DNA from 2 places in the Robertmurraya beringensis genome. Region 1 is predicted to be linked to the other one. Evidence: predicted binding sites of a transcription regulator. Region 1 holds the regulator's gene; the other holds the start of a gene.
The links. The regulator LexA, encoded in region 1, represses DNA repair genes until DNA is damaged. The targets are predictions, from matches to a motif close to CGAACATATGTTCG.

Region 1 (12,600 bases):
AAGGTAGAAAGGGGGAGGATCAATGTTTGTTTTTGGTTTGCTAACGACAATTCTTCCTGCTGTAATCGTTATTTTTGCCATTGCTTATATTGCGAAAAACAAAAACAAGGAGGATGATGAAACCATGATACGGCACTTATACACATATTTAGTATTATTCGCGACATTAATGATGGTCATCGGTGGTGGGATTTCCATATTTATGGTTACTGCTGACTTAGTGAGTCCATCAGGGTATTATCAAAGTTTTTCCGATTACGAGATGATGCGTGAGAGTGAAAAGGTAGGAGGAAACACGCAAATTAGCGAGGAAGAGCTACGAGCTGATTATGAACAGTTGGTAGAAGATGAAAAAGCAAGAATTAGAGAAAATGCCAAAAATCAAATGATTAAAAGCTTAGGATTTATCGTCATTCCTCTACCTATATTTATTTATTTTAACAGATTGAGAAGAAAGCATATTGAGTAGAGCTCCTTTTCTTTGGGGGCTTTTTTTATGAGCCTATTTATCCGTGATATATACCCGTTTTTAGGATAAGTACATATAGTATTTTGTATACAACCTAGAAAAAAGGGGAATGCCAATTGAAACGAGGAATGAGAAGACCTTTCCCTTTCGGTATGGGGAATCTTGGTGGATATCCAAACTACAACCCGTTTTCCCAATTTGATAGTTTTGGTTATCCTGATGCTAAATACTATGGATTTGAAGACCAGGTACCAAGTACGGTCGGTGTTGGAGGTTCAAAATATAGTCCCTTTTTTGGCTATGGAGCACCCAAGTTTGGTCATTCAGGCTATGGATACCCTTCTCCTTATGGAGGACCTGGATTTACTCCTGGGTTTGGAGGGGGATTCGGCTTAGGTTATGGCGGTGGTCCTGGAGTGGGATATGGCGGAGGAATTAGTCCGCTCGGTGCAGGGTTACTAGGATTTGGTGCGGGGTTGCTCGGTGGAGCCCTTTTTGATAATAAAGGTAGATGGTATTATTGAAACGAAAAAGTCCCAACGGGTAGACCGTGGGACTTTTTCGAAGATTGTGGGTATCTTACCTTGCAACAGAAGGTAACTTGTGAAGAAAATCAAGTGCCCTACCCGTACCGATGGCTACTGATTCTAAGGGTTCATTTGCTAAATGAACGGGAACGAAGATTTGCTCGCTTAGCCACTGCTCCATGCCTTTTAATAAAGATCCACCACCAGTTAAAATGACTCCTCGGTCTACAATATCACCGCTTAACTCGGCTGGACTGTCTTCTAACGTAGCACGAACTGCTTCTAGTATATGAAGTAGTGATTCTTTAATAGCATCACGAACTTCGTAGGAATGTAGTTCGATCGTTTTTGGTAAACCGGTTAGCAGGTCTCTTCCTCGAACTTCAAGCACTTCTTTTTCATGGTCCACTAGGGCATAACCGATTTCCATCTTAATTTGCTCGGCAGTGGGCTCTCCAATTAGAACATTGTATTCTTTTCTTACATACTGAATAATATCGTCATCCAAATGATCGCCACCAATGCGAATAGAGTGGCAGGCAACGACGCCTCCGAATGATATGATCGCAACTTCAGTAGAACCTCCGCCAATATCTACTACCACATTGGCTACAGGTTCGTCCACGGGAAGTCCGGCTCCGATCGCTGCGGCCACTGGTTCTTCAATAAGAAAGACCTTTTTGGCACCTGCGTTTCTTGCGGCATCCTGGATGGCTCTCTTGTCCACACTCGTAGAGCCAGCTGGTGTACAAATGACCACATTCGGTTTTCGAATCGTTAACCCCATTCTGGTTGATGCTTTTGTAATAATGTACTTTAATAATTCCGAAGTGATATCATAATCGGCAATCACTCCGTTTTTTAGAGGACGAATCGCTGTAATTTTACCAGGAGTTTTTCCAATCATTGCTTTTGCTTCTAGTCCCACCGCAACGACTTTATTCGTTGTAGTATCTAGAGCGACAACAGAAGGCTCATTAAAGACAATTCCTTTATTTTTACTATATACAAGTACGTTTGCTGTACCTAAATCAATTCCAATCTCTAACGTTCCAAACATATCTATCCCACCAATTCATTTTAAGTCTCTTTACACTCTTCATATAAAGTAGCACGAATTTGGGGGTTCTCTGTCGATTGTTATCGAATCGTTATATAATTGTAATGAAAAAAGAAAGAAATGGAAGTGTATGACAAAGGTATAACGGGTTGAAATCTGGTTATAATGCATAGAGGCTAACCTGCTTCTAGTTTTATGTTAATGGAGTTACATGTTATACTACAAAGCATCTAAAGAAATTTGTAAAGGCAGTGTCAACATGAAACAGGAGAAGGAAAAAGTCGTCGTCCTCATTGGACCAACAGCCGTTGGGAAAACGAAGACGAGCATTGAATTAGCTAAGCGGTTTAATGGTGAAATAATTAGTGGCGACTCAATGCAAATATATAAAGAAATGAATATAGGAACAGCCAAGATTAAGCAAGAAGAAATGGAAGGAATTACTCATCATCTCATTGATATTAAGGATCCAGAAGAGACGTTTTCAGTAGCGGAGTTTCAAGAGCTTGTACGACTGAAAATTACGGAAATCACCAATCGAGGAAAGCTACCAATGATTGTTGGTGGAACGGGGTTGTACATTCAATCAGCCATCTATGACTACCAATTTTCTGATGCTCCCAATAATGAGGAACTGAGACAAAAGCTGGAAGAGCAAGTGAAGACAGATGGGGTGGAAGTTCTTCATAAGAAGTTGTCTGAAGTAGATCCAATAAGTGCTAGGCGTATACATCCAAATAACGTACGTCGTGTCATCCGTGCATTAGAGGTTTATTTAACAACAGGGCAAACATTAACAGAAATACAATCGGAGCAAGTGATTGAACCGTTGTATGATATTTCCATCATTGGGTTAACCATGGAACGTGAGCGTCTGTACGATCGTATTAATGCAAGAGTTGATGAAATGATAACTGAAGGTTTAGAAGAAGAAGTGAGAAAATTGTATGACAAAGGGCTTATGCATACACAGGCTTTACAAGCCATTGGTTATAAGGAATGGTTTCATTATTTTTCAAAAGAACAATCGCTTGAATCAACGATCGAACAATTAAAGCAGAACTCTCGACGATATGCAAAACGTCAGCTCACATGGTTCAGAAATAAAATGGATGTTACTTGGTTTGATATGACACATGTGACAAATGAGCAACAGATTCGAAAAAAAATTAAGGAAATTTCTACGTATATTGAAGGAAAGCTAAAAATAAAATCGAATACATATGAAATAGAGATAAAAGAGGAGGATTTATTATGAAGCAAGCCATTAATATCCAGGATCAATTTTTAAATCAACTTCGCAAAGACAGTACAAATTGTACGGTGTTTTTGTTGAATGGCTTCCAATTAAGAGGAACAATTAAAGGCTTTGATAACTTTACGATTCTATTTGAATGTGAAGGGAAGCAACAGCTTGTATATAAGCATGCCATTTCCACATTCTCTCCATTGCGTAATGTGCAAATTGATTTAGATGGTCAAAATCAATAATGGAACTTCATTCAAGACCCGCTTTCTTCACGGAAGCGGGTCTTTGATTTCTAAAATAAATATTTTTGAATACATATAGAGTAATCGCTTAAATAATGGGAAAAGCATGACTACTTTGAGACCATGAATATAGCTGATTATAGGCATTTGTCACAAATCATGCACCAAGCGCGTATACTGTTTTATTATGTGAGGTGAAAGCTTTGGACCAACCAATTCGAATGAAAAACAATGGACAAATCAGCATTGTCTTAAATTCACAGAAACGAAAACCCACTGTTACCGAACCATATGTGGCTCCAAAGGCCATTCCCCCTGAGCATGCAGCATTAAAGGAGATTGAGGAAGAACTTGGTGCGCTTGTTGGAATGGAAGAAATGAAGCGAATGATAAAGGAAATTTACGCATGGATATATGTGAACAAAAAAAGAGAAGCTGCTGGATTAAAAGCAGGAAAACAAGCGCTCCATATGATGTTTAAAGGCAATCCTGGAACAGGGAAAACGACGGTTGCTAGGTTGATTGGGAAGTTATTTCTACGAATGAATGTCCTAACGAAAGGTCATTTAATTGAAGCGGAACGGGCTGATCTAGTCGGTGAATACATCGGACATACTGCCCAAAAAACAAGAGATCTCGTAAAGAAGGCTCTCGGAGGGATTCTTTTTGTTGATGAAGCCTACTCTCTTGGTAGGGGTGGGGAGAAAGACTTTGGTAAAGAAGCCATTGATACACTCGTCAAACATATGGAGGATAAGCAACATGAATTCATTTTAATTTTGGCAGGGTATTCGAGAGAAATGGATGAGTTTCTCACACTCAATCCTGGATTGCATTCTCGATTTCCGCTTGTTATCGATTTTCCGGATTACAGCATTGAGCAACTTATGGAAATTGGGCAAAGAATGCTGAAGGAAAAGGAATACACCTTGAGCCATGAAGCAGAAAGAAAGCTTCGAGAACATCTCATTTGGGTGAAATCTGCGTTTAGTCCAGCTGGTTTCTCGAATGGACGATACGTAAGAAATGTACTTGAAAAATCGATTCGTGCCCAGGCAATGAGGTTGTTAATGATAAACAACTTCGATCGGCATGATTTAATGACCATACGAAGCAATGATCTTATATTTGAAGAAGATGAGTAAAAAGGGGGCAGGCTACAAGTAGCCTGCTTTATTTGTTATTAGCAAATTAGTATTAAAAACAATTATTTGGTATGATATGAAAAAAGGATAATGAGGTGATTTCTTGGATCAAAAGCATGAATATGAAAAGGTGATTCTCGTTGGTTGTCAAACGATTGAGGATGACGAAAGATTTCACTATTCGATGGAGGAACTCGCTTCTTTAACGGAGACCGCGAAAGGTACAGTACAAGCAACATTATCTCAAAAGAGAGACAGAATCCATCCATCTACATACATAGGTAAAGGGAAAGTTGAAGAGTTAAGAGCGTTAGAGGAGGAAACAGAAGCAAATATTATCATATTTAATGATGAGCTTTCGCCGAGTCAGGTACGAAATCTATCAAAAGACATCTCTGCGAGAATTATTGATCGAACGCAGTTGATTTTGGATATTTTTGCCCAACGTGCACGTTCGAAAGAAGGGAAGCTTCAAGTCGAATTGGCCCAGCTTCAATATCTACTTCCCAGATTGGGTGGGCAAGGAACACAGCTTTCTCGACTGGGTGCTGGAATAGGGACGAGAGGTCCGGGGGAAACCCAGCTTGAGACCGACCGAAGACATATTCGAAGACGAATTGACGATATTAAAGCCCAGCTCGCAGTAATCGTGCAGCATCGTGATCGATATCGTGAGCGTCGGAAAAAGAATAAAGCCTTTCAAGTGGCGCTTGTTGGATATACGAATGCGGGGAAATCGACAATTTTCAATCGCTTAACGGAAGCAGATTCGTTCGAGGAAAATCAGCTGTTTGCCACACTTGACCCTATGACGAGAAAAATGATTCTTCCAAGCGGTTTTAGTACATTACTAACAGACACGGTTGGATTTATTCAAGACCTTCCAACAACTTTGGTTGCTGCCTTTCGTTCTACCTTGGAGGAAGTACGAGAAGCAGATCTTCTTTTACACGTCGTGGATATGTCGAGTGCGGACTCATATCAGCATGAACAAACCGTACATAAGTTACTCGAGGATTTAGATATTCAGCAAATCCCACAATTGACCGTTTATAATAAGAGAGATATGAAAAATCCTGACTTTGTTCCAACTGCCAAAACGGAAACTTTGCAGATTTCTGCATTTAGTGAAGAAGATCGCTTTTTATTAAAGCAAAAAATGGAACAGGTGATTATTTCAGAAATGAAATTTTACCAAGTTGAGGTTCCTTCCACAGAAGGAAAGCTGTTAGCTCAATTAAAAAATGATACGATACTAAGGGAGCTAGCATTCGAAGAAGAAAAGGATATGTATCTATGCAAAGGATATGTACTCAATGATCACCAAATATTAGGACAAATAAATCAATACAGCATTTAGTTAGGAGAACATCATGTATCAGCATTTCACATTTGGGGAAGCATTAAAGCCGATTGTTCGGCAGGTCGAAGAGCAAATTTTTATGAAGCATCAACAAATTGACCTGACGGTGGAAGCGAATCAGTTTCGCGTTTTAGAAAGCTATCAACGTCATCAAGTAAGTGATTCACACTTTATCCCTTCAACAGGGTATGGCTATGATGATATTGGTAGAGATACTTTAGAGAAAATTTATGCCGATGTGTTTGGTGGAGAAGCAGGGCTTGTTCGTCCGCAAATCATCTCCGGGACGCATGCCATTTCCATCGCTTTATTTGGTGTGTTAAGACCAGGAGATGAGCTCTTGTACATAACGGGAAAACCGTATGATACATTGGAGGAAATAGTAGGGATTCGTGGGAATGGTGTAGGTTCATTAAAGGAATTTGGGATATCCTATCAAAGTGTGGACTTAAAAGAGGATGGACAGGTCAATTACGAATATGTAAAAACCATGATCAAACCAAATACAAAAATGATCGGTATTCAGCGTTCTAAAGGGTATGCAAATCGACCTTCTTTTACCATTGATCAAATTAGAGAAATGATTGAATTTGTTAAAAATATAAAAGAAGATGTTGTCGTATTTGTTGATAATTGTTATGGTGAATTTGTGGAGTTAATGGAGCCTTGTCATGTAGGAGCTGACTTAATGGCAGGCTCCTTAATTAAGAACCCTGGTGGGGGACTTGCCAAAACCGGTGGGTATATCGTTGGAAAAGAAAAATATGTAGAAGCATGCGCCTATAGGATGACCTCACCAGGTATCGGAGCAGAAGCGGGTGCCTCTCTTTATAGCCTTCAAGAAATGTACCAAGGTTTCTTTTTAGCTCCGCATGTGGTTGGACAAGCATTAAAGGGTGCGGTTTTTACATCAGCTATTCTTGATAGATTAGGAATGAACACAAATCCGTCCTGGGACGCAGAACGGACAGATTTAATTCAATCGGTTCAGTTTGATGACAAAGAGAAAATGATTGCCTTTTGTCAAGCTATTCAATTTGCTTCTCCTATTAATTCACATGTAACGGCATACCCGGCTTATATGCCTGGTTATGAAGATGATGTGATTATGGCTGCGGGAACATTTATTCAAGGAGCGAGCATTGAACTGAGCGCCGATGGACCGATTCGACCACCGTACGTTGCTTATGTACAAGGGGGACTAACTTATTCTCATGTGAAATTGGCCATACTGATTGCGTTGAACCGATTAGCAGAAAAACAACTAATTAGTCTCAACTAAGTAGATTATGTAGGGTATTTTAATATTTCTCTTTTTCTACAAAAATTCCATGTTATATAAACTAACATTATGTTGACAGAAAAACTGACATTTCATATAATGAAAATATGAAAGAGAGAAATGGAGGGACTACAAATGAGCGGAAGTGATATCCGTCGTTCCATGCCATTATTTCCAATTGGAATTGTGATGCAGCTTACAGAACTATCTGCAAGACAAATTCGATATTATGAAGAGCACCAATTGATCTCTCCGGCTAGAACAGAGGGAAACAGAAGAATGTTTTCTTTGAATGACATTGATCAACTTTTAGAAATAAAAGATCTGATCGAGCAAGGTGTGAATCTTGCAGGAATTAAGCAAATTTTTTCTGTGAAAGAGCAACAGGTGCTTTCAGAAGAAATGGTGAAGGAAGCAGAGAAAGCAAGACGTGATCTGTCCGATGATGAGTTACGAAAAATGTTGCGCTCAGAGCTTATGCATGCTGGCCGCTTTAATCGTTCGTCATTGCGCCAAGGTGATATGTCACGCTTTTTCCACTAATAAAAAGAGATTTACTATTCAAGGGAGGAAACAAAATGGCTAAGTTTACAAGAGATGATATTACAAGAATGGCAGAAGAACAAAATGTAAAGTTTATTCGTTTGCAATTCACTGACATCTTAGGAACTATCAAAAACGTGGAGATTCCTATCAGTCAGCTTGAAAAAGCTTTAGACAACAAAATGATGTTTGACGGTTCTTCTATCGAAGGTTTTGTTCGTATTGAAGAGTCAGACATGTACTTATATCCAGACTTAGACACATGGGTGGTTTTCCCTTGGACAGCTGAAAAAGGTAAAGTGGCACGTTTAATCTGTGACATCTACAATCCAGATGGAACTCCATTTGCAGGTGACCCACGTAACAACTTAAGAAGAATTATTAAAGAAATGCAAGACTTAGGATTTTCTGATTTCAATCTTGGACCTGAGCCAGAATTTTTCTTATTCAAGCTTGACCAAGCTGGAGAACCTACACTTGAATTAAACGACAACGGTGGATATTTCGACCTTGCTCCAACGGACCTTGGTGAAAACTGCCGTCGTGATATCGTGTTAGAGCTTGAAGAAATGGGCTTTGAAATTGAAGCATCACACCATGAGGTTGCTCCAGGACAACACGAAATCGACTTCAAATATGCTGATGCATTAAGCGCTTGTGACCAAATCCAAACGTTCAAGCTTGTTGTTAAAACAATTGCACGTAAGCACGGTCTACATGCAACATTCATGCCGAAGCCATTATTCGGAGTAAACGGTTCTGGAATGCACTGTAACGTTTCATTATTCAAAGAAGGCAAGAACGCATTCTTTGATCCAACTGGAAACCTAGAACTAAGCGACACTGCTCGTCAGTTCATCGCTGGTATCATTAAGCACGCTCCTAACTTTACAGCTGTAACGAACCCAACTGTAAACTCTTATAAGCGTTTAGTACCTGGTTACGAAGCACCTTGCTACGTTGCATGGTCTGCTAGAAACCGTTCACCGCTAATCCGTATCCCTGCATCTCGTGGAATTTCCACTCGTGTAGAAGTACGTAGCGTTGACCCTGCTGCTAACCCTTACTTAGCAATGGCTGTATTACTTGCTGCTGGTCTTGACGGAGTGAAGAACTCTTTAACACCGCCAGCTCCAGTTGACCGTAACATCTACGTTATGAACAAAGAAGAGCGTCAAGCTGTTGGTATCGAAGATCTACCAGCTACACTTGCTGCTGCTTTAGATAACTTAAAATCAGACGAAACAATGATTACCGCTCTTGGAGAGCATATCTTCGAACACTTCGTGGAAGCAAAAGAGATCGAGTGGGATATGTTCCGTACACAAGTACATCCATGGGAGCGTGAGCAATACATGTCAATGTATTAATCCTTATAAAGAAACCCTCAACACTTTCTGGTGTTGAGGGTTCTTTGTATGATTGAATGTAAATGGTGAGGTGGCGTTTATGAATAATAATCTCAATGTTCAGTCGAAGAAAGAGCTTTGATCCATTGTATGTAAAAAAAGAAAGCAAGCATTTATTGATGCTTGCTTTCCTTTATTAATGAATATGACGATATACTCCGATAACTTTTCCTAGGATAGACACATTTCGTAGGATAATTGGTGTTAGAGAAGAGTTCTCCGGCTGTAAACGAACATAATCTTTTTCTTTGAAGAATCTCTTAACTGTCGCCTCATCTTCCTCGGTCATGGCAACAACGATGTCTCCGTTATTCGCTGTTTGCTGCTGCTTCACGATCACGTAATCTCCATCAAGGATTCCAGCTTCAATCATACTGTCTCCCATAACCTCAAGCATAAATACTTGTTCATCCGCGGGGGCAAGGCGTTCCGGGAGAGGAAAATACTCTTCAACATTTTCAATAGCAGTTATAGGTATACCAGCTGTTACTTTTCCGACTACAGGAACGTTAACGATATTATATTTTGGTATATTGCTTACCACCTCATCAAGATCCAGAATCTCAATAGCTCTTGGCTTTGTTGGATCTCTTCGAATATACCCTTTGCTTTCAAGTCTAGCTAAATGGCCGTGTACGGTTGAGCTTGAAGCTAAACCAACCGCTTCCCCAATTTCACGAACGGAAGGCGGATAGCCCTTTTGCTTAACTTCTTCTTTTATATATTCTAGTATATCGACCTGACGTTTTGATAGTTTTGTCATACTTACCGCCCCTCATTGGTTAATCTTGACTATATTATAGCATGTTCTACCAGTGCATACAAACATAAGTTCGAATAATTGTTGACACAAAACAAATGTTCGGTCTATAATAATAACATAAATACGAACATACATTCTAATAGAGGTGTTTTACATGAAAACTTTATGGAACAAATATTCATATGCTATTATTCTAGTTATCTTATCTATCCTAGCGTCGATTATTTTAGTAATTTCTAGTGGTGAATCAGTTGAGGAAAAATATATGTCTGTAACGATTAATGAAGGAGAAACTCTTTGGGACCTTTGTCAAAACTACGCTGATAAGCATGCTTTGTCTGAAACAGAGTTTGTATCCTGGGTAGAAGAAATTAATGATATTAATGGGAACGTATTGTTAGTAGGTGATGAAATCTATATACCTGTAGAATTAAACGATTCCGCTGTTAGAGAGCTTGCTTCGAATTAGGAGGAAATATGAAGGCAATTATCTATTGTAGAGTAAGTACTGAAAAAGAATCACAGTACTCTTCTCTAAAAAGACAGGAAGAAGAGTTATTGAAGCTGTCAAAACAACACGACATGGAAGTTGTTGAAGTGATAAAGGAACAGGCAAGTGGTTATGACTTTGACAGAGAGGGTATTTTGCTCCTACTTTCACGATTAAAGAATGAGAAAGTAGATGCAGTCCTTATTCAAGATGAAACGAGACTTGGTAGAGGAAATGCCAAAATCGCTTTGCTTCATTGTATACTAAAGGATAACATCAAACTTTTCAGTGTCTCACATAACGGTGAGTTACAATTATCTGAATCGGATTCTATGGTATTGCAAATTGTAAGTATGGTAGAGGAATATCAGCGAAAGCTTCATAATAGTAAAATTAAAAGAGGAATGAACCGAGCTGTTCAAAACGGTTACAGACCAGAGAAAAATCTGAAAAATAACGGTGTTCATGCAGGGAGAGAGCGTATTGAAGTACCGATAACAGAGATTGTACGGTTACGAGACAATGATTTAACATTTTCGGAAATCGCTGCAACTTTAAGAGGTTTCGGCTATGAAATCTCAAAAGCTACAGTAAATCGAAGATATCTTGAATACATAGAAGAGGAAAAACATCTAAAAAATATCTCACCAAATGCTAACAAGTCATAAAAATTGTTGGCATTTTTTGTTATTCGTACCTCTTTACGCTTCTTCCTTGTCAAAGACTATATCTTTTAGTAACATGATTTCTATTGGTAAAACTAAAAGTGAAGGAGCAAAGAGATGCTACCGAAGGAAAGAATCGCTAGAATTAATGAACTAGCAAAAAAAGCAAAAGCTGAAGGGTTAACAGAAGCGGAAGCAAAGGAGCAGTCAAAGCTTCGTAGTGAATATTTACAAATATTTCGATCATCTATGCTAGGAACGCTCGAAGGTGTAAAAATTATTGATCCTTTGGGCGAGGATGTAACACCTGAAAAGCTTAAGAAACTAAAAAATAGCAAAAAACTACATTAATTTCTAAATTTATTCACCAGGAAATGATAGAATACACAGAAAATTATAAAATATGTGTTTTTTTCAAAATTTATTTAGCCAATCTGTTGTATAAATAGTAGAGCAGATATAATATTAAAAAGTGGGATTATTAGATAAAGAATAGGAAGGGTTGAAAAAATGTTTGAACAAAATGATGTACTAGCAATAAACGCAATACGTACTTTATCAATTGATGCGATTGAAAAAGCTAATTCCGGTCATCCGGGTATGCCGATGGGTGCTGCTCCAATGGCTTATACATTATGGTCGCGCTTTATGAATCATAATCCTAAAAACCCAGAGTGGTTTAACCGTGATCGTTTTGTTTTATCTGCAGGGCATGGTTCTGCATTGCTGTATAGTCTTCTTCACTTATCAGGCTATGACGTAACGATGGATGATCTTAAGAGCTTCCGTCAATGGGGAAGTAAAACTCCAGGTCATCCTGAATTTGGACATACACCAGGTATAGATGCAACCACTGGACCACTAGGGCAAGGAATTGCAATGGCAGTTGGTATGGCGATGGCTGAAAGACATTTAGCTGCTACTTATAACAAAGGTAACTACAATGTAGTAGATCATTATACATATAGCATTTGTGGTGACGGAGACTTAATGGAAGGTGTTTCTGCTGAAGCTGCTTCACTTGCAGGACATTTAAAACTTGGTCGTCTAGTTGTATTATATGATTCAAATGATATCTCTCTTGATGGTGACTTAGACCGTTCATTCTCTGAAAGTGTTGAAAAACGTTTTGATTCATATGGATGGCAATACATTCGTGTAGAGGATGGAAATAACCTTGAGGAAATTGCAAAAGCAATTGAAGATGCTCAAGGTGATCAACACCGTCCTACACTAATTGAAGTAAAAACTGTAATCGGTTATGGTTCACCAAACAAATCTGGTAAATCAGATGTTCATGGTGCCCCACTTGGAGCAAATGAATTAAAGCTAACGAAAGAAGCTTACCAATGGACGTTTGAAGAAGATTTCCATGTTCCCACAGAAGTATATG
Region 2 (12,600 bases), on a different contig from region 1:
TTTACGCCATCATTGTTCAGATCTTTGAAGTCTATTCGTGGTTCGTATCCACCTTCAAGATTGATTTTATGGTCTTTTCCAGTTGCCGAAAGGATTTCCAATGTTATAGAACGTAAGAAGATTGCTCCTTCCTCAAAGGGCTCCCCCTTCACATATATCGTATCAAGTTTTCCATCTCCGGTAACATCCATTTGTTCTTTTACGATGACACTTTCAAGCATGTTAGCTTCCTCTACTGCATATACGCCTGTGATCGCGGACAGTGACATAAAAAAGAAGGCAGCAAAAGCAAACAATAGCTCTTTCTTCATTTATAATTCCTCCCTGAGCAATATCATTATTTTATTTTGCCCATAAGTGGAAAAAAGATGTAGAAAAAACAAATATAACAAAAAATTAGTTTGCTAAATGTTTAATAAGTGAGGGTAACCAATCTGATAGATTACTAAAACGAAACCCAAGCTCGCTTGCCTTAGCGTTGCTCATATTCCAGTTGTTTTCAATACCATATGGTGAGTGTTCAGTCGAGTCAAAAGTACTTGGCAGAATGGCCTTCTTGCCAACCTCGCCTTCTATAAGTATCATCAATTCTGCCATTGATATCTCCTCGTTTGCACAGGCATTGATGGGGCCATTGAAATTTTGCTCACTTACCCAGACAAGAAAGTTCCCTGCTTCCTTTTGATGAATGAATCCCATTTTGGCTTGTAAGTTCGGAAATCCGATCATAGACCCTTCCTTTGTTCGATTAATATGTAGAAGTAAACGTTCCGTGTAATCATGCTCTCCGAGAACAATGGGAATTCTAACAGCAATCACAGGAAAATCTGCCTCTTGGAAGAATACCGCCTCCGCCTGTCGTTTTCCTTCTTGATAGGTAACTTTGTCTGGTGGTGTATCAGAAATTGGATATGAATATGGATCAAAGTCTGCTTCTACCACATTTTCAGCATAATGATAAACGGACATCGTGGAAGTGAAAATGTATGTATGAATTTTGTCAGTAAGTGCTTGAATGGCAATTCTCGCATCTCTAGCGTTAAAGCAAATCTGATCAAATACAACATCCCAATTTCTCCCACTAACAGCTTCCTTCACAGAATCTAAATCAAATCGGTCAACTTTGAGTGTTTCAACTCTGTTCTCAAATGGAACCTCACTGTTTTGTCTTGTTGCCACAGTAACTTTTACCCCTTTGTTAAGCAACTCTTGAACTAAATTAACTCCGAAAAATCTAGTTCCCCCAAATACTAAAGCCGTTTTCATTCGATTATCTCCTCCTCAAGATTACTTAAATCATATTTATATATATTCAATCACTACCGCTTATTCACCTTTCTGCCCTTTTGTTAAAAAGTAAAAGACCAAATCGTAGGGATTTGGCCTTTTACACGTTTATGATGAGCTTTTTTAGTCTTTTGTAGCTTCGTTAACTTCTTTTTGAGCAACCGACCATACAGTTTTTGCTTTGCCAGCATCGGTTTCATCAATAATAAAGGATCCGTTTGAGTAACGGTCATTATGTCTTAGATCAGAAGCACGAACTTCTTCGACATGACCTTTTTCTGTACTCACAAAGATTTGGTCTTCTTCGCTAACGATAACTGCACCGATCACTCGGTGTGGGTTCGCCTTTAATTCTCTTAGCATGACCACGCCGCGCTTGGCACGTGAAGTAATTTCAAATTCATCTAACTTCATCTTTTTGATGGCACCGCGCTGAGTCACAATCACAAGACTTTGAGAACGGGGATCATCGACAATTTTACCAGCTGTTAAATAATCGCCATCCTTTAGGTTCATTCCTTTCACACCTGCAGCTCTAGCGCCAACGATACTGACTTCGTCTTCAGCAAAACGTAAACCGTACCCTAAATGAGTCGTTAATAGCAACTCCTTCGTACCATCCGTTTCATGAACATCAAGTACTTCGTCGTCATCCTTTACATTAATCGCGACGAGTGGCTTTGAATATCTTTGAGCTTTATATGCCTTCAGTTCGGTTTTCTTAACCATTCCATTTTTCGTAATGAATAACAAGAATGCTTCCTTCTCAAAGTCTTTAACAGGAAGTACCCTTATAATCGTTTCGTTACGGTCAATTGGAACAAGATTTGCAATATGTTGACCGAGGTCCTTCCAACGAATATCAGGAAGTTCATGCACTGGACAGTACAAGTAATTCCCTTTATTCGTAAATAACAGAACCACATCGGTTGTGTTCATATCAAGCTGTGCGAGTAATTGGTCGGAATCTTTCATCCCGAAATCCTGACCATTCGATGCAGCATACGACCTTGGGCTAGTACGCTTAATATAGCCTTCCTTCGTTACAGTGACAATCACATCTTCGCTTGCTACCATAACCTCAAGATTGATCTTAATTTCCTCAATCTCCGCTTCAATTATGGTACGACGTTGATCGGCAAAGCGTTTTCGAACATCCTTTAACTCTTTTTTAATCACAGAAAGAAGCTTGCTTTCACTTTCTAAAATAGCAGTTAGTTCCTCAATTTTCTTAGCAAGTTCATCTGCTTCATTTTGAAGAGCGGTAATATCTGTGTTTGTTAAGCGATAAAGCTGTAAAGAAACGATTGCTTCGGATTGTGCTTCGGTAAAACCAAATTTCATAATCAAGTTGTCTTTTGCATCACGCTTATCTTTTGATCCACGAATGGTTTGGATAACTTCATCTAAGATGGATAAAGCTTTCATTAATCCTGCTACGATATGTTGGCGGTCTTTCGCCTTTTGTAAATCAAATTGAGAGCGACGAGTGACGACTTCCTTTTGGTGCTCAATATACGCATCGAGAAGCTGTGTAAGGCCCATAAGCATCGGACGACGATGATGGATAGCAACCATGTTAAAGTTGTAGGCAATTTGAAGGTCTGTGTTCTTGTATAAATACATTAGTACACCTTCAGCATCCGCTTCTTTTTTCAATTCAATCACGATACGAAGTCCTGTACGATCCGTTTCGTCACGAACCTCAGACATACCTTCTATTTTACGGTCTAAACGGAATTCATCCATCTTTTTCACAAGGTTTGCTTTGTTTACTTCAAAAGGAATTTCTGTAATAACAATTTGCTGCTTACCGCCACGAACCGTTTCAATTTCTGCTTTTCCGCGAACAATGATTTTTCCTTTACCCGTTTCGTAAGCCTTTTTGATTCCGTCTACCCCTTGAATGATTCCACCAGTTGGAAAGTCAGGTCCTTTTATCACAGTCATTAAATCATCAACGGTACAATTCGGCTGATCCATCCTCATGAAGACACCATCGATGATCTCATTCAAATGATGCGGAGGGATTTCTGTGGCATATCCAGCAGAAATTCCTGTAGAACCATTAACGAGAAGGTTAGGAAACATCGCTGGAAGTACGGTCGGTTCATTGGCTGTATCATCGAAGTTTGGTATGAAATCGACCGTTCTTTTGTCAATATCACGCAATAATTCCGACGAAATTGCACTTAAACGGGCCTCTGTATAACGCATCGCAGCTGGTGGATCTCCATCGATGCTACCGTTGTTTCCATGCATTTCAACAAGAAGATTACGTAGCTTCCAGTCTTGACTCATACGTACCATGGCATCGTACACAGAGGAATCTCCGTGTGGGTGATAGTTACCGATAACGTTACCGACTGTTTTAGCCGATTTACGAAACCCTTTATCGTTTGTATTTCCTTCAACATGCATCGCATAGAGAATTCGTCTTTGTACTGGTTTTAAACCGTCCCTTGCATCAGGCAAGGCACGGTCTTGAATAATATATTTACTATATCTTCCGAAGCGATCACCAATGACCTCTTCAAGTGGTAAATCGCGAAATTTTTCTGTCAAACTCACTGTTCAGTAACCTCCTCAGCAACAGAAATATTTTCATTTTCTAAAATACTTCCGTCTTCCTCTAAACCGAAGGCTACATGTGTTTCAATCCACTTTCGGCGAGGCTCAACCTTATCGCCCATTAATGTAGTCACACGACGTTCTGCTCGAGCAGCATCATCAATGCGCACACGAATTAATGTTCTTGTATCAGGATTCATCGTTGTATCCCAAAGCTGGTCAGCGTTCATCTCACCTAGTCCCTTGTACCGTTGAATCATATAACCCTTACCAACCTTTTTAATGGCTGATTGTAAATCGTCGTCGCTCCATGCATACTCAATAATTTCTTTCTTACCTGTTCCTTTACTCACTTTATAAAGCGGTGGAAGGGCGATGAATATTCTTCCAGCTTCAAGAAGAGGTTTCATGTAACGGTAAAAGAATGTAAGGAGAAGAACTTGAATATGAGCACCGTCGGTATCGGCATCGGTCATAATAACAACTTTATCGTAGTTGATATCGTCAATATTAAAATCTGCTCCAATTCCACCACCGATAGCATGGATGATCGTATTAATCTCTTCATTCTTAAAGATATCCTGTAATTTTGCTTTTTCTGTATTAATAACTTTTCCTCGAAGTGGAAGGATCGCTTGGAATCGACGGTCACGACCTTGTTTAGCAGATCCTCCGGCAGAGTCACCCTCAACTAAGTAAAGCTCATTTTTCTGAGGATTTCTAGATTGGGCCGGCGTTAACTTCCCTGACAAAACAGCCTCAGAGCGTTTCCTTTTCTTCCCGCTTCGTGCTTCTTCTCTAGCTTTCCGAGCGGCTTCACGAGCTTGATACGCTTTTATTGCTTTACGTATCAATAACGTACTGGTCTCCGGGTTTTCTTCTAAAAAGTAAGACAAATACTCAGAAACAACCGAGTCTACAGCAGAACGTGCTTCGCTCGTTCCTAGCTTTCCTTTTGTTTGTCCTTCAAATTGAAGAAGTTCTTCTGGAACACGCACGGAAATAATGGCTGCAAATCCTTCTCGTATATCCGCTCCATCCAGGTTTTTATCCTTTTCTTTTAACAGGCCGATTTTACGAGCGTATTCGTTAAATACACGAGTCATGGCTGTTTTAGCACCAGCCTCATGTGTTCCACCGTCTTTTGTACGAACATTATTGACGAAGGATAGAACATTTTCCGAATATCCATCATTGAATTGGAAAGCGTAATCCACTTCAATTCCACCGCTCGTCCCTTCGAAGCTGATAACTGGGTGTAAGACGTCCTTTTCCTCGTTCAAATATTGAACAAACGCCTCAATTCCATTTTCGTAATGGAAAATCTCGTGGAAGTCATTACGGTCATCAATAATTTCTATTTTCATGCCTTTTAAAAGAAAGGCAGATTCTCTCAAGCGTTCACACAATGTTTCATAATTGTAGGTGGTCGTTGAAAAAATGGACGTATCCGGCTTAAAGTGAATCGTCGTACCGGTTTGATTCGTTTTTCCTACTTTCTCTAAAGTAGTCACAGGTTTTCCACCGTTTTCAAAACGCTGCTCGTAGACAAAGCCATCTCGCTTAATCTTTACCACGAGCCACTCGCTCAATGCATTTACAACCGATGCACCTACACCGTGTAACCCACCACTTGTTTTATACCCACCTTGACCGAATTTTCCCCCTGCGTGAAGGACAGTTAAGATGACCTCAGGAGTGGGTTTTCCCATTTTGTGCATACCCGTTGGCATACCACGCCCTTTGTCCTGCACACTTATGGAATTATCTTTGTGAATTTTTACGGTTATATGGTCTCCATGACCTGCTAATGCTTCATCAACAGAATTATCTACTATTTCATACACCAAATGGTGAAGCCCTCGTGAATCTGTACTACCAATGTACATTCCTGGGCGTTTACGAACCGCATCTAACCCCTCTAGTACTTGAATGGCATCATCGTTGTATTCAAACGTTCCTTGATTTTTTGCCACGTATAATACCCCTTTCCTTCCGTGCCAGCCACATGTCTCTATCTATGTAATGGACCTGAACGTCTTTATACCTATTCGTTCTTACAAGTAAATTATCCTTTAAATATTATGAAACGAAGACTACAGAACGAATGTTCTCATCTCGTATTTTATCACATTTTTTAAGACACCTATGCTTTATTGTATATATTTCTTTTGATTTGGCAAATGGATATTTTAAAAACAAAAGTATTTTAGACGAATATTCTTCGATTACAGAAATGTTTATAAAGCCTATAATAAAAAGAAAAACACTCTAATCTTAATGACTAGAGTGAAGGAGAAAAAATTATTTTGTCAAAGCATGTTCTACTTTAATGCATCGATTCATAACGACCGTGTAGCCTTTGCTTTTTAAAAATTCGAACGCTTCTTCATTTTCTAATCCTAGTTGTGCCCAAAATACATCCGCATCGATTTGATCGAACTCTTTTGCCACTTCTGGCAGGAATTCCGATCGTCTAAACACATTCACTATGTCTACATGGCCTTCAATATCAGTCAACTTCGCTACGGCTTTAATACCAAACACTTCATCTACGGTAGGGTTAACTGGAATAATTTCATATCCAGCATTTTTCATAGCTTCAGAAACCATGTAAGAGGTACGTTCTGGATTATTGCTTATTCCAACAACAGCGATTCGCTTTGCCTTTTTTAAGATTTGCCCCAATTCTTCACGGCTCGGATACTCGATTGGCATCAAACTCACTCCTCTTAATTTTTGTTTAGTATGCCCTTACATTCTTTAATCATAGCCAATTGAATGATAAAAGGCTAGGAGAAACTCCTAGCCACGCATTACTTTTTCACTATTTGCTGATTAAAAGTTTGTAGAGCGGTCCATGCTGTTTCATCGGCAAAATATCTGGACCAGCTCGCCACCCCCGCAAGGTCATACTTTACCGCTAAAATCGTTCTTGCGGTAAGAGACTGTTCATCTTCAAGCCATACCTTATAGGTAGTCGCCTGATCGGGAACATAAAGCTCGGCATAATTTTGTCCGCTAGCTGCATCATAGATAGGAGTTAAGTTATTTGTGGTTAACCATTCTTTGATTTGCGCCATGCTTTTGGATTTGGAGGAAACTTCACCGCTGTCTTTGATTTCCCATAGTCTTGTGTAAAGCGGAATACCTAAAATCAGCTTTTCATTTGGAACGATTTCCAAGAGCTTTTGAAGGTTGGTTTCAACCCATGGAAGGCTTGCTACGCTCCCGGCTTTTGGCGAGGAACCCCAATGCTCATCGTAGGCCATAATCGCAAGATAGTCGACAATTTCTGCAAGCTTATCACGTTCATAGAAAGCAGACCAATTACCTTCTGCCATAAATGTAATGTCCATGGAAACAATTAAGCCTGCTTCATGTAAGTAGGGTGTTGCCTCTCGGACAAATTGTGTCACAAGTGGCCCGTCTTCTTCTCTTACATTTTCAATATCAATATTGATTCCGTTCAGCTCGTATAACTGACTGTAATGTAGGAGCTCTCGAATCATCTTCTGTCTCGTCTCGTAATCCTTAAAGGCTGCGTGAGTTAGGTCAGGATCAAACGCGTTGGAGAATAGTCCCCAGACTTGATAGCCCTGTGCCTTTGCCCATTTCGAGTACTCCAGAGAAGCAAGGTTCCCGATGGTTCCCGTTTCGTCCTTTAGTTCGAACCAGGTTGGTGAAACAACGTTTACTCCGTTCATTACAGGAATCATAGTAGTATCTGGGTTTTTCGTATACACTGCTTCCCAAGTAAGGTTGATCGGTCCTTCAAAGGTTGGAGTATTTACAGCTTCCTTTTCATATTCTACATTGATGGTTACCTTATCCTGTGTTTCAATTAAGTCCTTAGATATAAATCCAGCAACTCCGTCTATTTTTCTAACAAAATAGAATTCTTCCTTCTCATCTTCAATCCAAATCTTTTCCCCGTTTGATACATCTGCAACATAAGGAGATTGTAAGGTTGCGTCTGTACGCAGTCGAAGTTTTTCCTCGTGAACATCCTCATTCGTAACCACAGCATTTTGAAGAGTATCTCCATCCTTTTCAATCCATACGGCATTTGAGTTTTCAAGTACACGGTACGTAACAGGATAAAACTGAATGACTGGGTCAAGCGCTACATATAATTGGCCTTGTTCATCTACTAATGGAGCAAATTGGAGTTCAACCGGCTTCTCATTTATAAAATAGGTTAAGGACTCTGTAGGCATTTGTACCACTTTATTAGAGGTAGTAATGATGATTGAGTTTGATTTTTCATCAAACGCGATACTATCATCAATATTCTCCTTCAAAAAGTCTAACGATACATAGACGCTTTCGCCTTCTATAATCGCATTTCCTTGTTGTTTCCCTTGAAATAGAACAGGATTTTCTCCCGTGAAGTAGCTTGTTTTTTCGCTTGAAGCAAAAGGATAGAAGAATAATAGAATACTAGAGATAATCACAAGTATTGATGCAATGAGCCCTGTGATGGTCCATCCCTTTGATACAACCGGTTTTTTCTTATATGTTTCTAGACGTGCCATGTTTCACTCTCCCTTACCTTCATCGTACCCGAAAAGATGATCTTTTGAAAAGAGGGTTTCGACATTCGTTCATTTTAGCCTCTAAATATGACGATTGAATAACAAAAAAGTTACGAGAATATAATGGAAAAAACCAATTGGACATGGTTTTTTAAGCGATACATGGTACAATAATAAGACGGTATATGAAGTGTGAAGGAGTCTTTGTATGATGGAAATTGCATTAATAATTATTGTTTCTTACCTGCTTGGTTCCATCCCCTCAGGGTTAATTGTTGGAAAAGCATTTTACGGTATTGATATCCGTGAGCATGGAAGTGGAAATTTAGGTGGAACCAATACGTTTCGTACTTTAGGGAAAAAAGCAGGGATGATTGTTACCGCTGCGGATATCTTAAAAGGTACACTTGCCTCGGCCCTTCCGATTATGTTCGGAGTGGATGGTCAAATTGATCCTTTAATAGCGGGGATGATTGCGGTTGTTGGGCATATGTATCCTGTGTTCGCTAATTTTAAGGGTGGAAAAGCGGTGGCTACGTCAGGTGGAGTTCTTTTAGCATGTGCTCCAGTGATGTTTCTGGTGATGGTCGTTGTATTCTTGCTTAGCTTATACATAACGAAGTTCGTATCACTTTCTTCAATTATTGCATCCATTGTAGCAGTGATTTATGCAGTGATTGCAAAGGAACCACTGTTAATTATCGTCGTTTCATTACTTTCTTTATTTGTTATTTATCGACATCGAGCGAATATCAAGCGAATTATCAATAAAACAGAACCAAAGATTAAATGGATGTAAGACCCGACAAAGGGTCTTTTTTTTGACTAAAATTTTGCAGGTTTTGACTTTTTTAATGAAAAACATACATATTACGATGAAATTCACCATATAGATGGAGTAGAAATTACGCTAGATGGGAGATAAGAGAAATGACGGACGAGATGAAAAAGTGTGAAACAATGGTTGCTGAAATGGTTCATGAAGTGAAGAATCCTCTGACAACCGTGAAAGGTTTGCTGCAATTATTAAAACCATACTTGGTGATGATAGAAAAAGAACAATATGCGGATCTCGCCATAAGTGAAATCAACCGTGCGGATGAGTTACTTACCGCATATGCTAATTCAAATATAGCCAGTTCTCCTCAGCAAAAGCTTGTGTGTGTGAACAGGTTATTAGAGGAAATGAAATTGCTTTTTGAAAGAGAAGCAAATGTATATAGAATTCAATTTCATACTCAATTCGATCCCGATCTTCTTAAGGTAGATGTTTGTCGTAATGAATTCAAACAAGTGCTCGTCAATTTAGTGAAAAATGCGGTTGAATCACTAATAGAGGTCCAGGATGCCCGAGTCCGAAAAATTACTTTAGAAACCAATGTTCTAGAAAACAGAATACATGTGGTTGTAAAAGATAACGGTTCTGGGATGGATCAAGCGACCCTTGCGCGACTGTTTACCCCCTTTTATACCGAAAAATCTTATGGTACAGGCTTGGGATTATCGATTTGCAAAAAGCTGATTGAAAAGCATAATGGCTTAATCACCGTTGAGAGCCAAAAAAACGTAGGAACCACTTTTCAAATTGCTCTGCCTATTCCAACAGATGTAGACTAATTGTCATAGATAACCCCTAAATAAATATAGAAAAGAAAGGCCCGACAAGAGCTTGTGTAGCTGCTTTCATCGGGCCTTTCTTTTATTTGTGTTAGGTCTCTTTGATTAACTCATCTTCAAAGAAAAAGGTATTTGGGTATTCCTCAACAATGTACGAATACCTCTTCATATTTTTAACATATTGACATTTAGAGATGACGACAGACTCACCAGACACTTTTATGCTTACTTCTTCTCCGCTGTTATATAAATTCTTTTTCATTCTCTCATCCTGTCTTATATTTTAATTTTTGATCCATAGAAAGTTAAGTATTACTCAATTATGACAGTCCTATTTATTTAAATCCAGTTTTTTATGGTTTGGTAAAAATTTTATCACTCTAACAAAGTGGAATATGGTATCTTTATGGAGGTGAATTTTATCAGGAGGAACGAACGATATGACGAATAACATGTTCTCTCTTAGTAAAACAGAGCATAAGGATGAGCGAGTACTTTCCTTCTTAGAAAAAAACGGAGGAAATCATGCTTCTCACTTAATTTTGTTGCGCGATAAAGAGTTGTTTTGGGCTGTAGATGAAAAGGTGTTAATTGCTTATAAAAAAATTGCGAATAAATTGGTTGTATTAGGTGATCCCATCGGTGATGAAACTTATATAGTGGATGCAATAAAAGAATTTCATGAATACTGTGATGAACTACGTTTAACTCCTGTTTTTTATCAAATCAGTGCTAAATACATGCACTATTTTCACGAAACTGGTTTTTCCTTTATGAAGCTTGGCGAAGAAGGTATTGTGGATGTGACAAACTTCTCTCTTGCTGGAAAACAAGGAGCGAAACTTCGTACAAAGTTTAATAAGTTTACAAGAGAAAACTTTCATTTTCGAGTCATCACTCCTCCCTATTCGCATTCATTCCTTGCAGAGCTTCGTGCCATTTCTGAAGAGTGGTTAGGAGACCAAAAGGAAAAAGGATTTTCGGTTGTCTCCTTCAGTGAGGAATATGTTTCTTCATATCCGGTTGCTTTATTAACGAATGCGGAAGGTCGAGTGGTCGCTTTTGCTACATTAGCAACAGATTATAAAGACACAGTAACGATTGATTTAATGAGAAAATCGACTAGTTCCTCATACGGGACAATGGATGTACTTTTTATTCATATCTTTCAATGGGTTAAAGAACATGGATATCAGTACTGCAGCTTAGGTATGGCCCCGCTTGCCAATGTAGGACAAACTAAATACTCGATTACTTCTGAAAAATGGATTCGTTTTATCTTTTTGCATGGTAATACTTTATATAAATTTAAGGGTCTTCAAGAGTTTAAAGGCAAATTCACTTCAAGTTGGGAACCGAAGTATTTGGCTTATAAAAAGTCCCCTTTAATTCTTGTGATTATTCAATTGATTCTATTAATCAATCAACCTCCTTTATCAACGAAAACAAAAGAGGTTGTAGGAAAGCTTAAATATTTGATTAAAAAAGCGGTGTAAGAGGTAAACCAAGAGGTTCACCTCTTTTTTATAACTTGATTACTTGAAAACGTCCTTTACCAAGTACATCGGTTTGGTAGTCAAGTTTGATGTTCTCAAAATAGACCATATCATGATTATGGATAACGATATGAAGGTCGTGAAAAGGTATTACTTGATCCTCCTGTAATGGCTTCTCTTCCAGAGAAAGCTTTAACTGTGGACCTCCTCAGCCTATTCCCATGGTTAATCGAACGTACAGTACTTCCTCTTCTGTTTTCTTCTCTTTTTCAACAGCAGATAGCAAAATTTGATACGCTGATGGGGTAAGTTTTAACATTTTTTGCTCCTCTCTAACAAGAAAATTGTCGCATATTGTAACGCATTTATGACATAATGAAGAAAAGACAACTTTATGATACCCATCTTAGCGAAAAAGTACATGGATTGCCAATAAACTGTATGTAGTAGGTGTTATTATGAGGAAAGTTAGAAAGAAAAAGCGGAAAAACAATATGTGGGTTGGAGCCGCTCTTTCAGGTTCTTTAATCACCGCGTCTTTATTCTTATTTATGAACATGTATGAAAGTGCCAATGCGAGTCCCGTTGTACATAATGAAAAAAATGTGTCCCCTCGTGCACTTGGGGTTGAATCGAAGACTTATGAACAAACGATCACACTTGGTGCCATTGGAGATATTCTGATTCATGATTGGGTGTATGAGGATGCTCAGACTGGCAATGGATATGATTTTCACCCCATGTTTGAGCAAGTTGCAGCAACACTATCTCAACCGGATATTTTGTTAGCTAATCAGGAAACGATACTTGGTGGAGTTGAGTTGGGTATTTCTAGCTATCCGATGTTTAATAGTCCTATAGAAATTGGAAGCGCTATAAAAGATGCAGGAGTAGACATTGTCTCCACAGCAAATAATCACTCTTTAGATAAACGTGAAAAAGGGCTACTTACTTCTCTAACCAATTTAGATCAACTTGGAGTTCCAAGTGTTGGAACATATTCAAGTGCCGAGGATCAGCAAACGTTAACCATGATGGAAAAGAACGGAATTAAGGTCGCCTATCTGTCGTACACATATGGAACGAACGGG

Region 2: a site for LexA is predicted at 5,959-5,972, ahead of parE (DNA topoisomerase IV subunit B). Genes of this name have one in related genera too.

The regions. Positions count from the first base shown of each region.
Region 1 covers NZ_JBHLUU010000016.1:117,749-130,348, reverse strand. The annotation lists gene ACFFHF_RS04970 (hypothetical protein) at 23-469, shown strand; gene ACFFHF_RS04965 (hypothetical protein) at 586-993, shown strand; gene mreBH (rod-share determining protein MreBH) at 1,049-2,056, opposite strand; gene miaA (tRNA (adenosine(37)-N6)-dimethylallyltransferase MiaA) at 2,316-3,314, shown strand; gene hfq (RNA chaperone Hfq) at 3,311-3,547, shown strand; gene spoVK (stage V sporulation protein K) at 3,751-4,692, shown strand; gene hflX (GTPase HflX) at 4,796-6,052, shown strand; gene ACFFHF_RS04935 (methionine gamma-lyase family protein) at 6,066-7,337, shown strand; gene ACFFHF_RS04930 (MerR family transcriptional regulator) at 7,473-7,880, shown strand; gene glnA (type I glutamate--ammonia ligase) at 7,916-9,250, shown strand; gene lexA (transcriptional repressor LexA) at 9,426-10,052, opposite strand; gene yneA (cell division suppressor protein YneA) at 10,207-10,521, shown strand; gene ACFFHF_RS04910 (YneB family resolvase-like protein) at 10,530-11,210, shown strand; gene ACFFHF_RS04905 (DUF896 domain-containing protein) at 11,325-11,558, shown strand; gene tkt (transketolase) at 11,718-12,600, shown strand, end outside.
Region 2 covers NZ_JBHLUU010000127.1:12,958-25,557, forward strand. The annotation lists gene ACFFHF_RS22995 (YybI family spore inner coat protein) at 1-311, opposite strand, end outside; gene ACFFHF_RS23000 (NAD-dependent epimerase/dehydratase family protein) at 397-1,266, opposite strand; gene parC (DNA topoisomerase IV subunit A) at 1,411-3,858, opposite strand; gene parE (DNA topoisomerase IV subunit B) at 3,855-5,834, opposite strand; gene ACFFHF_RS23015 (CoA-binding protein) at 6,163-6,576, opposite strand; gene ACFFHF_RS23020 (glycosyl hydrolase family 18 protein) at 6,675-8,396, opposite strand; gene plsY (glycerol-3-phosphate 1-O-acyltransferase PlsY) at 8,608-9,195, shown strand; gene ACFFHF_RS23030 (ATP-binding protein) at 9,327-10,013, shown strand; gene ACFFHF_RS23035 (hypothetical protein) at 10,105-10,275, opposite strand; gene ACFFHF_RS23040 (phosphatidylglycerol lysyltransferase domain-containing protein) at 10,454-11,509, shown strand; gene ACFFHF_RS23045 (CapA family protein) at 11,968-12,600, shown strand, end outside.